Regions from separate parts of the Arthrobacter sp. V1I9 genome, predicted to be linked through region 3. Evidence: riboswitches for the same ligand, from Rfam matches in the RefSeq annotation. Region 3 holds a riboswitch; each other region holds the start of a gene.

Region 1 (3,200 bases), 1.4 Mb from region 3:
GAAGCTCCTTGCCTGTTGGTGGGTCCTCGCCAACAGCAGTCCGGCCGCCCCGAAGGCCAGGTGCACGATGTTGTGCAGGACCGACACCTGGAAGACACCCATAAGCAGGGCTCCCGAACCGTGTCCGGCCATGCCCAGCGATTCGTAATTACTGGTGATCCCGGGGATGAACCCCAGGATACCCACCAGCAGGAAGAGGGCACCCGTTGCAAGGGCCGCCTTTTGCAGGCCTGTCCTCGCTCCGGTGGCGCGGATGCTGACTGTCATGACCTGTCTCCTCAAAAGCTTGGAGACAACATAGTAAGCATGATTACTAATATAAGCTAAGTGGGGCCATCAGCCGCTGCCCGCAATTTCCGCGGCCGCTGGTGGCCCTTAATCCTCCAGGGCGCTCCACACATAGGGGTTTGGATGGTGCCCGCCGCGACGGCCGTGCTCGTACCCCTGCTGCCAGGCATTCCCGACGGCGGACACCAGTTCCGCCAGCAGGGGATAGTAAGGGTGGTCCGGGCCGATGTAGATCATTTCCTCCGCGGCCTTGTCCACCGCCGCCCGCACCTGGTTGTCGGCTGCATTACCGAGCATGGCGCCCCTCCTTTGGAACTTCCTGCCACCCGCTTTGAATGTACTCCGGGCGTTCCTGGGGGTCCATCGCGCCCGTTGAGGCCCCGCGTCAGTCCGTGCGCATGGAGCTGAGGACCTCGCGCAGGGCCTGTACCACCAGGTTGTGGTCCTGCACTTGGGGAAGCCCTGAAACAGTTACCGTAGCCACCGCGCCCACGCCAGTGACGTACACGGGGAACGAGCCGCCGTGCGCGGCGTACCGGCTCTGATCGAACCAGCCCTGGTCCTCAATCCGTCCGCCGCCGAGCCGGGCGCGCAGCCCCACCAGCAGGGAGGGCGCCTCGTACCTGGCGGCGGTGCGCTGTTTGGCCCGGATCCAGTGCTCGTTGTCCGGGGTGGCACCGGTCAGGGCCACATGGAACAGGACCTGCTCGCCCTTGGTGATGTCAATGGCGATGGGGAACTGGCCCTCCTTGCCCAACTCCACGAGCAGCAGCCCCAGGTTCAGTGCATCGTCCATGGAGAAGCCAGGAAACTGGAGCTCCCGGATTTCGCCCTCAATCCGGGCGATAAGCACTTGCAGCGAACCTTCCGGCTGGGTGGCATCGGAATCCGGATCGAACTCAGTCACATGCGGGGAATTGGCAGTCATGGCCCACAATCTACCCCTCCTCCGGTGTAAACTGGACCCCGCCCACCAGGGCAAATATTTACCAACAGAAACATTCAACGACAGGGGAGCGCCGCCGTCGGGGCATCACTGGCCAAGCCAGGATCCGCAGGTGGGCGCTGAGAGTGCGGACAGCCGCAGACCCTCGAACCTGATCCGGTTAGTACCGGCGCAAGGGAGTCGAGTTCTCGAAGTACTGCAGCGGCGTGCCGTTGCAATACTTTCCCCTCCTGTTCCTCAGGAGGATCGCATGGCAACTACAGCAATCAAGAAGACCACCAGCAGGTCCTGGCGCGTCGTGGACATCGTGGTGGCGGCGTTGATCGCCATCGCTGGCGGCGTCATTTTCTGGGCCTGGTCCCAGGGGGCGGCCGCAGTCTCGGCGCCCATGAACGCCCTATACCCGCCGCTGACCGGATTGTTGGCCGGCGGGTGGATGATCCCCGCGGTGCTGGGCATGCTCATCATCCGCAAGCCGGGAGCCGCACTCTTTTGCGAGACTGTTGCAGCCACCGGCGAACTGCTCATGGGCTCGCAGTACGGCGCCTCCGTGCTGTTCTCCGGGTTTGTCCAGGGTTTGGGTGCCGAGATCATCTTCGCGATTTTTGTGTACCGGAAGTTCAACCTGCCGGTTTCCCTGCTCGCCGGCGCTGCTGCCGGGCTGTTCTGCGGCCTGAATGACTCCTTCGCGCCCTGGGGCTGGAACATCGCCTATTCCGGCGGGGACAAGCTTGCCTACATCGTCTTCACCGCGATCTCCGGTGCCGTCATCGCAGGCGCGCTGTCCTGGATCGCCACCCGCGGCCTGGCGAAGACCGGAGTCCTGAGCTCCTTCGCGTCGCGCAGGGCAGCTACGGAGCCAGTCCTCTCCTGATGACAGCTCCTTCCCTTCACGGCGCGTCGGTGGCGGCGCGGCCGGCTGCCGTCACCGCCCGCGGCTGGGGCTGGCGGCATGCCGGGCGGTCCAGGCCCGCTGTCCGTGCCCTTGACCTGGACATCCGGCCGGGGGAGCGCGTGCTCCTGCTGGGCCCGTCCGGGGCAGGCAAGTCCACCCTCCTCCATGCCTTGGCCGGGGTGCTGGGGGACGCTGACGACACCGATGACGGCGGCGCGGCCGGGGATTCCGACGAGTCCGGTTCGCTGCTGATTGACGGCGCCTCCCCCCGCGAGCAGCGCGGCAGGGCCGGACTGATGCAGCAGGACCCGGAGACGCAGGTGGTCCTCTCGCGGGTAGGTGACGATGTCGCCTTCGGCGCCGAGAACCTCGCCGTGCCCCGCGCCGACATCTGGGCCCGCGTGCATGAGGCGCTGGACGACGTCGGGCTCTCCCACCTGCCGCTGGACCACCCGACGTCGGCCCTGTCCGGCGGGCAGAAACAGCGGCTGGCGCTCGCGGGCATCCTTGCCATGCGGCCGGGGCTGCTCCTCCTCGACGAGCCGACGGCCAACCTGGATCCCGCCGGGGTGGTGGAGGTGCGTGACGCCGTTGGCCGTTGCCTCGACAAAACCGGGGCAACGCTGGTGGTGGTGGAGCACCGCGTGTCTGTCTGGAAGGACCTGGTGGACCGGATCGTGGTGCTGCAGCCCGGCTCTTTGACGGATCCTGCCGTGCTGCTGGATGGGCCGCCGGACCAGGTTCTCAGGGAAGCCCGGAGCATGCTTATGGCGGCCGGGGTTTGGGTGCCTGGCCACGTTCCGGCTACGCGTCTGCGTGCGGCGGATCCTGCTCCCGGCAACGGGGACCTGCTGCTTGCCGCCGAGGAACTTGCCGTATCGCGGGAACGTGCCCGCCGCAAGGGTTTTCGCAAACTTGCGCCCGTGCCGGTGCAACAGGGCATTTCCGCGCAGGTCCGGGCAGGGCAGGCCCTGGCCATTACCGGGCCCAACGGCGCAGGGAAATCCACGTTCGCACTGACCCTCGCAGGGCTGCTGCAGCCTGTCGACGGCAAGGTTTCCGCCACCCTGG
Region 2 (3,200 bases), 140 kb from region 3:
CTGAACAGTAACGAAGGTTACTGGATACCAGTGATCTTGACCTTGGTCAGTTCCTGGCGGTGACCCTGGCGCTTCTTGTAGCCGGTCTTGTTCTTGAACTTCTGGATCACAATCTTCGGACCACGGAGGTCGTTCAGGATCTCAGCCGTAACAGTTACCTTGGCCAGGTCAGCAGCGGCGGTGGTGACCTTGTCACCATCAACCAGGAGCAGCGCGGGCAGCTGAATGGTGCTGCCAGCTCCACCGGCGACGCGGTTCAGGGTAACGAAGTCTCCAACGGAAACCTTCTCTTGCCGGCCGCCTGCGCGGACAATCGCGTACACCACTTGGGAACTCACTTCTCTCGACGTTTATTACAAAATTTGCGTGCGGAACCGGCCATGAAAGCCTGGTTTCTCGCTGTGCCTCAACGCCGTGGGGTCATAACCCAAGTGTTGGCGTAAGCACCGAAGATCCAGAATACGCTAATTTTGTCTCCGGCCGCAAATGAGGCTGGTCCCGGCCGATTGTCTGTGATAGTTACCACAGTTCAACTCCGGCGTCCGCACCATGCCCCACCATAGTACCGGCCAACCCGCTCGCGAGTGGTCAGGAGTGGAGGCGCGGCGCGTCGAAGAAGTCCACCTCCAGCCGGCAGGACTGCTTGAAGGCCGTGACCATGGCCAACCGGTCCGCGGCGGAGGCCTTGCGCCCCGCTTCATCCACTATTGCTACGGCCCTCCGGGTGGCAGCTGCGAAGTCTTCGTCGGCGTAGGTGCGCAGCCAGTTGGCATAAGGGTGCGCCGGAGGTTCGCCGGCGGCAACGAACTGGGCGTGCAGCGTTGCCCCCACCTCCGCGTAGAGCCAGAAGCAGGGCAGGACGGCCGCCGCCAGAACCGCGTAGCTGCCCGACGCCGATGCCGCGGTCAGGTGGTCCACGTAGGACTTGGTCACCGGGCCCAGCCGGGGCCGGACCTTCCGCGTGGCCAGCCACGAGCGGTGGAGCTCCGACTCGACCTCGAGGCACTGCCCTGCTGAGGCCGCCCAGAAGAGCTGTTCTGCCTCGGTGGGTGCAAGCGCACTCGCCCTGGCCAGTACGCGCGAATAGCCGTTGAGGTAGATGGCGTCCTGTGCAAGGTAATACGCAAACTTATGCTCCTCCAACCTGCCTGAAGCCAGGTTGCGGATGAAGTCCAAGGCATGGATGTCATCCAGGTACTGCTGCGCTTCGCCCCGGAGTTGTGCCGCGAAGCTCCCTTTGGAAGGCTGCGGCCGGAGGTGATGGAAGTGGTGCACGGGCCCGCTGCCCGTTCCCACCTCCAGCGCTTCGGATGCCTCAAGAGCGCCGGCGAGCCAGGGCTTGACCTCCCGGAGGGACGCTTCCCAGTTCCCCAGCCGCGCCTGGGCGGTTGCCATTGCGGACGAGAGCGAACAGCCGGTGCCGTGGCTGTTCCGGGTTTCCAGCCGCTCCCCCTGCACCACCACCACTTCATTGGAGAGCAGGCCGGTGGTGCTGACCAGCGCATCGGGGCACTCGTTGCCCTCCAGGTGGCCGCCCTTGACCAGCACTGTTGCGCCCGTGGCAGCGGCGAGGGCGCGGCCCTGTTCCACTGCCCCGGCCCAACTGTCCTGCAGATCCCCGCCAACGAGCATGGCGAGCTCCGCCAGGTTGGGGGTAATGAGGTGGGCAAGCGGCAGGAGCGCGCGCAGTGCCGCTTCCGCGGACTCCTGCAGGAGGCGGTCACCACTGGTGGCAACCATCACCGGGTCCAGGACCACGACGGCGGGACGCACCTTCCGGACCCACGCCCCCACCGCCTCGATCACCTCGGCGTTGCCCAGCATCCCGATTTTCACGGCATCTATGCCGATGTCGTCACTGATGGCATCCAGCTGCTCAACCAGGAACGCGGCAGGGGGCACGTGAACGGACCGGACACCGTGCGTGTTCTGGGCGGTGAGGGCAGTAATGGCAGCCATCCCGTAGCCTCCGAGCGCTGCGATGCTCTTCAGGTCGGCCTGGATGCCGGCGCCGCCGGAAGGATCGGAGCCGGCGATGGAGAGGACCCGTGGTATTTGCCGGCCTGGTGTTGTTGGTGCCGCAGTGAAGGTTGCCGGGGAGGCAGTGGGCATTACAAGAGTCGCAGACAAGAGACATCCCTTCGCCGGTGCTAACCGGACAGGTTCAACGGGTGTGGATCTCAGCCGGCTCTCTGCGCGGCACCCCGTGTCGTTTCCCCAGCCTAGCTTTTTTGCCAGGCGCAGTCCGAAGGTGACACATTGCGACCGGCACCTGCTCTTCGTTCCCTGCTTAGGCCGAGACTGCACTTCATCTACTGGAGTTAACGCAGGATGCCCGGCCGGCCACTGCTGTGGCTGACCGGGCATTCCGTACTGGTGGCTCCTAGAGCTCCGAGGCAGGCACCCCTACGCCCAGGATGATGGGCGCATCGGCCGGCTTTGCTGCCGGTTTTTCGGTGCCTGCGCTTCCTCCACTGGAGTCCGCGGTACCGGCCGGCGCCGGGGCCTTTGCCTCGTGCGTATGCCCTGTGCTGGCCGCCGCCACGCTTTCATGGTGCTGCACTGTGGTTTCGTTGGCAGCTCCCTGGGCACGGCTGGCACTGCGGTTGCGCCGCGGCCGGCGCTGCCGGGACTGCTCCAGAGTGTGGTCGGTGTAGTCCTTGGCGGGTGCTGCAGCAGCGGCTGAAGCAACCGGCACCTGTGCGGGCTGGACCGGTTCCCCGCGCTCCGCCGGCTTCTCCTCCGGTTCTGCCTGCTCGGGCTGCGCTTCCGCTCTCGCCGGCTGGCCGAGGTGGGCGAAGGCTTCAGCGAGCCGGTCCAGGGTCAGAGCCGGTTTCGGCTGCTGCTCTTCAGCGTGCTCAACGAAGGGCAACACCACCTTCTCACCGCCGAAGGTGAGCACGGCAGCCGGACGCGTATCGTCGTCGCGCCTTGCAGCGTCCACTGCAGGGGCTGGCTGCTCCGCAGCCGCCTGCCTGGCTGCCGCCACTTCGTCGTCGTGCAGGTGGGCTGCATGTGCTGCGGCGGCGATGTTGGCGAGGGCCAACCGGGTAGCCTCCGCCTTGGCGTGCCGCTCAGCGTCCGTGGGGTCGGGCTGGACCGTGTGGACGTGCACGGCAACTGCCGGGGCAATGTCCGGCTGCTGGCCGCCGCGGCCCCGCCGCCGTTTGCGGTCCGGACGTACGCCCGGCTGGCTGCTG
Region 3 (3,200 bases):
AGCTCGATGCCGTTACCCTCCGGGTCGTTGAAGTAGAAGGCCTCACTGACGAGGTGATCGGCGCTGCCCGTGAACGAGCGGGGCTCGAACTGTGCCGCGGTGGCGATGGTGGCTGCGAGGTCTGCCTGGTTGTCAAACAGCAGCGCCGTATGGAAGAGGCCGGCCTCTCCCCTGCCCGGGAGGTTCAGCCCGGGAGCGGGCGCAAGGTGGACCAGGGGCTTCTGCAGGCGGCCGAGGTAGATTCCGCCGTCCTGCTCGGCGACAACCTCAAGCCCAAGGGCCCGCTGGTAGTAATCGGTCATAACCTTCATGTCGCCGACCTTGAGCATCACGGCGCCCATGGTGAGGTCGGCGGGAAGAAGGTCCTGGCTTGCGGCTTCTGCAGTCATGTGGGAACTCCCGGTGCTGGGGCCCTTTGGGGTGGGGGCCTATGACTATTAAAATTACTTGAAGCTTCAATTTATTCCAAGTGCCGCAAAAGTTCCTCCCGATGCCGGCATCAACGAAGGACGCGGCCGCCCAGCACAACGTGTGCCAGCCCGCTGACCGTTTCCGGAACCTTCCGCGGATCCTCCCTGCACAGCACGACGTCGGCGCGGGCTCCCTCCTGCAGACCCTCGGCGCCCAGCCACTCCCGGGCGCCCCAGCAGGCGGCGTCGAGGGCAGCGGCCATGGGAAGCCCTGCGTGATGGAGGGCAAGGATTTCATCGGCGATCCTGCCGTGCCGTATGACGCTGCCGGCATCGGTACCGGCGTAGATCTGCACCCCCGCCGCGTACGCCTCCAGCACCCGCTCCGCCCGGCGCTCCCACAGCGCGCGCATGTGTGCGGCGTAGCGGGGAAACTTGGGCTCCGCCTGCGCGGCGATGTCCGGGAACGTGGCGATGTTGATGAGGGTGGGAACGATGGGTACGCCCTGCTCCACGAACCGCGGGAGGTGCCGCGGCAGGAGCCCGGTGGCGTGTTCGATGCAGTCGATACCCGCGTCCAGCATTTGGTCCAGGGTGTCTTCGGCAAAGCAATGCGCGGTGATCCGGGCGCCTTCGTCATGCACCGCCTGGACAGCGTCCCTAACGACGGCGGCGGGAAACGACGGCGCCAGGTCACCGGCGCCGCGGTCGATCCAGTCCCCCACAAGCTTGACCCAGCCGTCGCCGTCCCGGGCCTGCTTCCGGACGGCTTCCACCAGGCCGTCCGGTTCAACTTCCTCAGCGAAACCCCGTAAGTACCGGCCGGTCCTGGCTAGATGCCTGCCGGCCCGGATCAGCACCGGCGCGTCGCGGCTGTCCTGCAGGAAGCGGGTGTCAGCAGGGGAACCGGCGTCCCGGGCCAGCAGTGTGCCTGCGTTCAGGTCCGTCCGGGCCTGTTCCTCCGCCGTCGCAGGATCCACCGCGCCGCCGGGTCCCAGCCCGATGTGGCAGTGGGCATCAACGAAGCCCGGAAGCACCCAGCCGTCCAGGACCCGTCCGGGAACGTGCGGCGGCCGGGTGAAGGTCAACAGCCCGTCAACGGACCACAGTCCCCGCCGCACGGTGTCCGGCCCGGTGAGCACCGGGCCGCTGAATTCTATAATTTCCGCCATTTGGTCCCTCTTCCTCGCCAGTCAGGCTAGCACCGGCAATGTGACAAGCCGCTCCCGGACGGCTGTGGTAGCTTCGTTCCTGACCACACGGGTGCCCCTGCAGGGGCTGAGATCGGGCTAACGCAGCCTGCGACCGTTGAACCTGTCCGGGTAATGCCGGCGAAGGAAGTGAGTATTCCCTTGAGTACACCAAAAGCACAGCTGAGCCCTGCCCACATTCCGTCCGGTATGACGGCCGGCGGCCAGGACCAGCCACTTGTTACCCAGTCGCTGAAGTCCCATTCGCTGGCCTATATCCACGATGAAACCTCTGGTATCCGGGTGCCCGTCACTGAGATTTCCCTGGCGGACTCGCCAAACGGCGAGGCCAACGGCCCGTTTCGCACCTACCGGACGGCCGGCCCGGGAAGCGACCCCGTCCGTGGACTCAACCCCTTCCGCGCCGAGTGGATAGCAGCACGTGGAGACACGGAAACCTACGGCGGCAGGGGACGGAACCTGTTCGATGACGGCCGCTCGGCTGTCCGCCGCGGTGCCGCCAGCGTGGAGTGGAAGGGCACGCCGCCCGTGCCGAGCCGCGCCATCGAAGGCAGGACGGTGACGCAGATGCACTATGCACGGCAGGGCACCATCACGCCGGAAATGCGTTTCGTGGCGCTGCGGGAGAACTGCGATGTGGAACTGGTCCGCAGCGAACTGGCTGCCGGCCGCGCCATCATTCCCAACAACATCAACCACCCCGAGTCCGAACCCATGATCATCGGCAAGGCCTTCCTGGTGAAGATCAACGCCAACATCGGCAACTCGGCCGTCACCAGTTCCATCGCGGAAGAGGTGGACAAGCTGCAGTGGGCCACGCAGTGGGGCGCTGACACCGTCATGGACCTGTCCACCGGCGACGATATCCACACCACCAGGGAATGGATCATCCGCAACTCGCCGGTTCCGATCGGCACCGTCCCCATCTACCAGGCCCTTGAGAAGGTCAACGGCGAAGCGAACGCGCTGACCTGGGAAATATTCCGCGATACCGTCATAGAGCAGTGCGAACAAGGCGTGGACTACATGACCATCCACGCCGGAGTCCTGCTCCGGTACGTTCCCCTGACCGCCAACCGGGTGACCGGCATCGTGTCCCGCGGCGGGTCGATCATGGCAGGCTGGTGCCTGGCGCATCACCGCGAAAACTTCCTTTACACGCACTTCGACGAGCTTTGCCAAATCTTCGCCAGGTACGACGTCGCGTTTTCGTTGGGCGACGGCCTGCGACCCGGCGCGACGGCGGACGCCAACGATGCCGCGCAGTTCGCCGAACTGGACACCCTGGCCGAGCTGACGCAGCGCGCCTGGGAATACGACGTGCAGGTGATGGTGGAGGGCCCCGGCCACATACCGTTCCACCTGGTCCGGGAGAACGTCGAACGCCAGCAGGAGCTGTGCAAGGGGGCGCCCTTCTACACGTTGGGGCCGCTGGTTACCGACGTGGCGCCGGGGTACGACCACATCACGTCTGCCATCGGTGCCACGGAGATCGCCCGCTACGGCACCGCCATGTTGTGCTACGTCACCCCCAAGGAACATCTTGGCCTGCCCAACAAGGACGACGTCAAAACAGGGG
Region 4 (3,200 bases), 320 kb from region 3:
AGGGATATCTGGGCGTTCCAGTCCTCCACCGGAAGCTGGGGAGCGGCGGCAATCCGGTAGCCGCCGTCGGGAAGCTGGACAATCTCCTGTTCCGGCATGTTCAGGCTCGCGCCGCCCCGGGCCCGTTCCAGCTCCACGCGCTTGAGCCCCACCTCTTTGAGGAGCTGCAGTACCGGCGAGGCGGAGCCGGCATCGAGTTCGGCCTGCACCCCTTTATAGCTGAGCTTCGCGCGGCTGCGCATCCTGGCCCGTTTCACGGTCACCGAGTTCACCTCGGCGGCGCTGTCCAGGCGGAAGTCCCAGACGAAGGCAGAACAGTCCTGGCCGGGGAGGAGGCTGCCGGCCTGTTCGCTGATCACTTCCGGATGCAGCGGGATCCGCCCGTCGGGGGCGTAGAAGGTCTGGCCCCGGCGTCGCGTTTCTGCGTCCAGGGGCCCGCCGGGGTTCACAAAGGCGGGGACATCCGCAATCGCGTACAGCACGTGGTAGCCATCGCCGTCGGCTTCAATAAACAGCGCCTGGTCCAGGTCCGTGGACGACGCCGGATCGATGGTGATGAAGTCGACGCCGGTGAGGTCCTCGTCAGGGAGCTGCAGGGACTCAACTGCCGCTTTCGCGTCAGCCACCGCGTCCTCAGGGTAGGAGCCCGGCAGCTCGAGCTCGGTCCGCAGGGCGCCCAGAGCTTCCTCGAGCGCGTTGGTGTGCTCGTGGACGTTGGGACCCAGCCGATGGTATGACACGAAAATCAGCCTAGCCCGAATTCACGCCATAGTGCAGGCACCGGGCCCGGAGTGCCGTTGCTTGCCCTACCGCGGTACCGCGCCTTCGGAGGTGGTAGGTGGCAGGCAGCGGGTGTCAGGAGTTGGGGACATTTAGGGCGGCGAGCAGCGACGCTGCGGCGGCTGCCGGATCGCTGGCCTCCGTAATGGCGCGGACCACCACAATCCGGCGGGCGCCCGCTTCCACCACCTGCTCCACGTTGCTTTGGTCGATGCCGCCGATCGCAAACCAGGGAACACCGCCGTCGGGCTGCCCATCCTGCCCTGAACGCGCAGCTTCGGCGGCATACCGCACCAGCTCGAGCCCGACGGCGGCCCGCCCGGGCTTGGTGGGGGTTGCCCAGACCGGGCCGACGCAGAAGTAGTCCAGCCCCGCGGGGGCTGCGGCCGCAGCGAGGGCGGCGTCCACCTGCGCCGGGCTGTGGCTGGACAGGCCGATGGCCGCGTTGCCGTTGAGCAAGGTTCGCGCGGCGCCCAGCGGCAGGTCTTTTTGGCCGATGTGGAATACCGGCGAGCCGGACAGAATAGCGATGTCCGCCCTGTCGTTGACCGCCCACAGCCGGCCGTGTCGTTCTGCCGCCTCCTTGAGGACTGCCAGGAGCTCCAGCTCCTCCGCTGCCTCAATGGACTTGTCCCGAAGCTGGATGATGTCCACCCCGCCGGCAAATGCTGCATCGACGAACTGGTCAAAGTCGCCGCGGTCCGTGCGGGAATCCGTGCAGAGGTAGAGGCGGGCGGCGTGGAGGCCGTTGCTGACCTTGGCATTGCTGAGGACATCGGTGCCGGCGGCGGGGGTATGGGTCACATTCATGGGGAAAAGACTAGTTCCTCTACACTTGCCTCGTACTGCGGGAGCCCGCGGCAGCTGTCACAAAGCGCCGGGCTGAGAGGGCGTCAGAGCCGACCGCTTGACCTGATCCGGTTAATGCCGGCGTAGGGAAGGAGACACATGCGCGTACCATCCAACTGCCCTGTAGACAGCACGCCCGGGCGCACGGACGGCATTATCCAGGCCGATGTGGCAGTCATCGGCGGCGGAGTCATCGGCCACAGCATCGCCTGGGAGGCGAAGCGCTCCGGCCGCGCAGTGGTGGTCATTGACGACGCACCGGGCTCCGGGGCCAGCTGGGCTGCCGCCGGAATGCTCGCTCCGGTCAGCGAACTGCACTACCAGGAGGAGGACCTCCTGGAACTCATGCTGGACGCCTCGGCCCGCTGGCCGGCTTTCGCCGCCCGACTCGCCGCGGCATCCGGGGCAGATCCGGGATACATCACGACGCCGACCCTCGCCGTGGGTGCCGACGCCGCCGACCGCCGTGCGCTGATGGACCTGCGCGCAGTCCAGCAGGCAAACGGCCTTTCCGTTGAACCGCTGACCATCCGGACTGCCCGGCAGCGCGAGCCACTTCTCAGTCCCGGGATTGCCTGCGCGCTGGACACCCCCGCAGACCACCAGGTGGATCCGCGGCTGCTGGTGGCCTGCCTGCAGGCTGCCTTGACCGGCGACGGTGCGGGGGACGGGGTCGGGAACAGGAACGGAGCCGCGGGGCCCGGCACTTCAGCAGCGGGCGCCGTCGACGATCACGCGGTCCTGGCCCGCGCTGCCGGTCTGTTGTGGCACGACGGAGCCGTTGCCGGCGTACGCCTCGCAGGCGGCGGAACGGTGCTGGCCGCCGAAACGGTCGTGGCGAACGGGCTGCATGCGGCAGCCCTGGAAGCACTACCCAAAGACTTGCACCTGCCGCTCCGGCCAGTCCACGGGGACATCCTGCGCCTCGCAGTTCCCGGCCATTTGCAGCCGCTGGTGACGTCCACCGTCCGCGGGCTGGTGCACGGCGTTCCGGTCTACATCGTGCCCCGCCGGGACGGCACGGTGGTGATCGGGGCAACCCAGCGTGAGGATACGCCGTCGGCCGCCGATGCCGTCTCCGCGGGGGGCGTGTACCAGCTCCTTCGCGACGCGCAGGTGCTGGTTCCCGCCGTCGCCGAACTCGAGCTGCTGGAATCCACGGCCCGGGCACGCCCCGGAACTCCGGACAACGCACCGCTGCTGGGGCGGGTTCCCGTCCCCGGCGGAGAGGCCCGTGACTCCGGGCACATTGCCGGCCTCATCATCGCCACCGGGTTCTTCCGCCACGGAGTCCTGCTGGCGCCGGCCGCTGCTGCCGTCTGCCTGGAGCTCCTGGACGGGTATGAAGACCCCCGCTGGGCTGCCTTCAACCCGGGCCGCTTCTCCGCCAAGCCAGGTGCCCGCACTCCTGCCCGCCTTCGCAACACACCGCCCATAAAGGAAACAGCATGAACATCACCTTGAACGGAACCCTGCACGTTGTGCCCGAGGGTGCCTCCATCACCGTGCTCGTCAGCGAGGTCACCGGGCGCCCCCTCGCTGCCAGCGGCCAGGCTACCGACGGCCGGAAA

What was found. A riboswitch is a leader RNA that binds a small molecule or an ion and turns the genes downstream of it on or off. The one in region 3 is predicted to bind thiamine pyrophosphate.
Region 1: it holds a riboswitch for thiamine pyrophosphate, as region 3 does, so the genes downstream of both, QFZ70_RS00310 (ECF transporter S component) here and thiC (phosphomethylpyrimidine synthase ThiC) in region 3, are expected to answer to the same signal.
Region 2: it holds a riboswitch for thiamine pyrophosphate, as region 3 does, so the genes downstream of both, thiD (bifunctional hydroxymethylpyrimidine kinase/phosphomethylpyrimidine kinase) here and thiC (phosphomethylpyrimidine synthase ThiC) in region 3, are expected to answer to the same signal.
Region 4: it holds a riboswitch for thiamine pyrophosphate, as region 3 does, so the genes downstream of both, QFZ70_RS05660 (FAD-dependent oxidoreductase) here and thiC (phosphomethylpyrimidine synthase ThiC) in region 3, are expected to answer to the same signal.

Annotation. Positions count from the first base shown of each region.
Region 1 is NZ_JAUSYU010000001.1:68,371-71,570, forward strand. Features, by position in the region: gene QFZ70_RS00295 (DUF4383 domain-containing protein) at 1-267, opposite strand, end outside; gene QFZ70_RS00300 (hypothetical protein) at 376-585, opposite strand; gene QFZ70_RS00305 (heme-degrading domain-containing protein) at 674-1,216, opposite strand; TPP riboswitch at 1,289-1,430, shown strand; gene QFZ70_RS00310 (ECF transporter S component) at 1,485-2,108, shown strand; gene QFZ70_RS00315 (ABC transporter ATP-binding protein) at 2,108-3,200, shown strand, end outside.
Region 2 is NZ_JAUSYU010000001.1:1,653,752-1,656,951, reverse strand. Features, by position in the region: gene rplU (50S ribosomal protein L21) at 18-326, opposite strand; gene thiD (bifunctional hydroxymethylpyrimidine kinase/phosphomethylpyrimidine kinase) at 589-2,112, opposite strand; TPP riboswitch at 2,120-2,217, opposite strand; gene QFZ70_RS07900 (Rne/Rng family ribonuclease) at 2,384-3,200, opposite strand, start outside.
Region 3 is NZ_JAUSYU010000001.1:1,509,067-1,512,266, reverse strand. Features, by position in the region: gene QFZ70_RS07085 (VOC family protein) at 1-389, opposite strand, end outside; gene QFZ70_RS07080 (amidohydrolase family protein) at 500-1,582, opposite strand; TPP riboswitch at 1,660-1,767, shown strand; gene thiC (phosphomethylpyrimidine synthase ThiC) at 1,763-3,200, shown strand, end outside.
Region 4 is NZ_JAUSYU010000001.1:1,188,193-1,191,392, forward strand. Features, by position in the region: gene QFZ70_RS05650 (RNB domain-containing ribonuclease) at 1-740, opposite strand, end outside; gene thiE (thiamine phosphate synthase) at 856-1,590, opposite strand; TPP riboswitch at 1,618-1,736, shown strand; gene QFZ70_RS05660 (FAD-dependent oxidoreductase) at 1,729-3,081, shown strand; gene thiS (sulfur carrier protein ThiS) at 3,078-3,200, shown strand, end outside.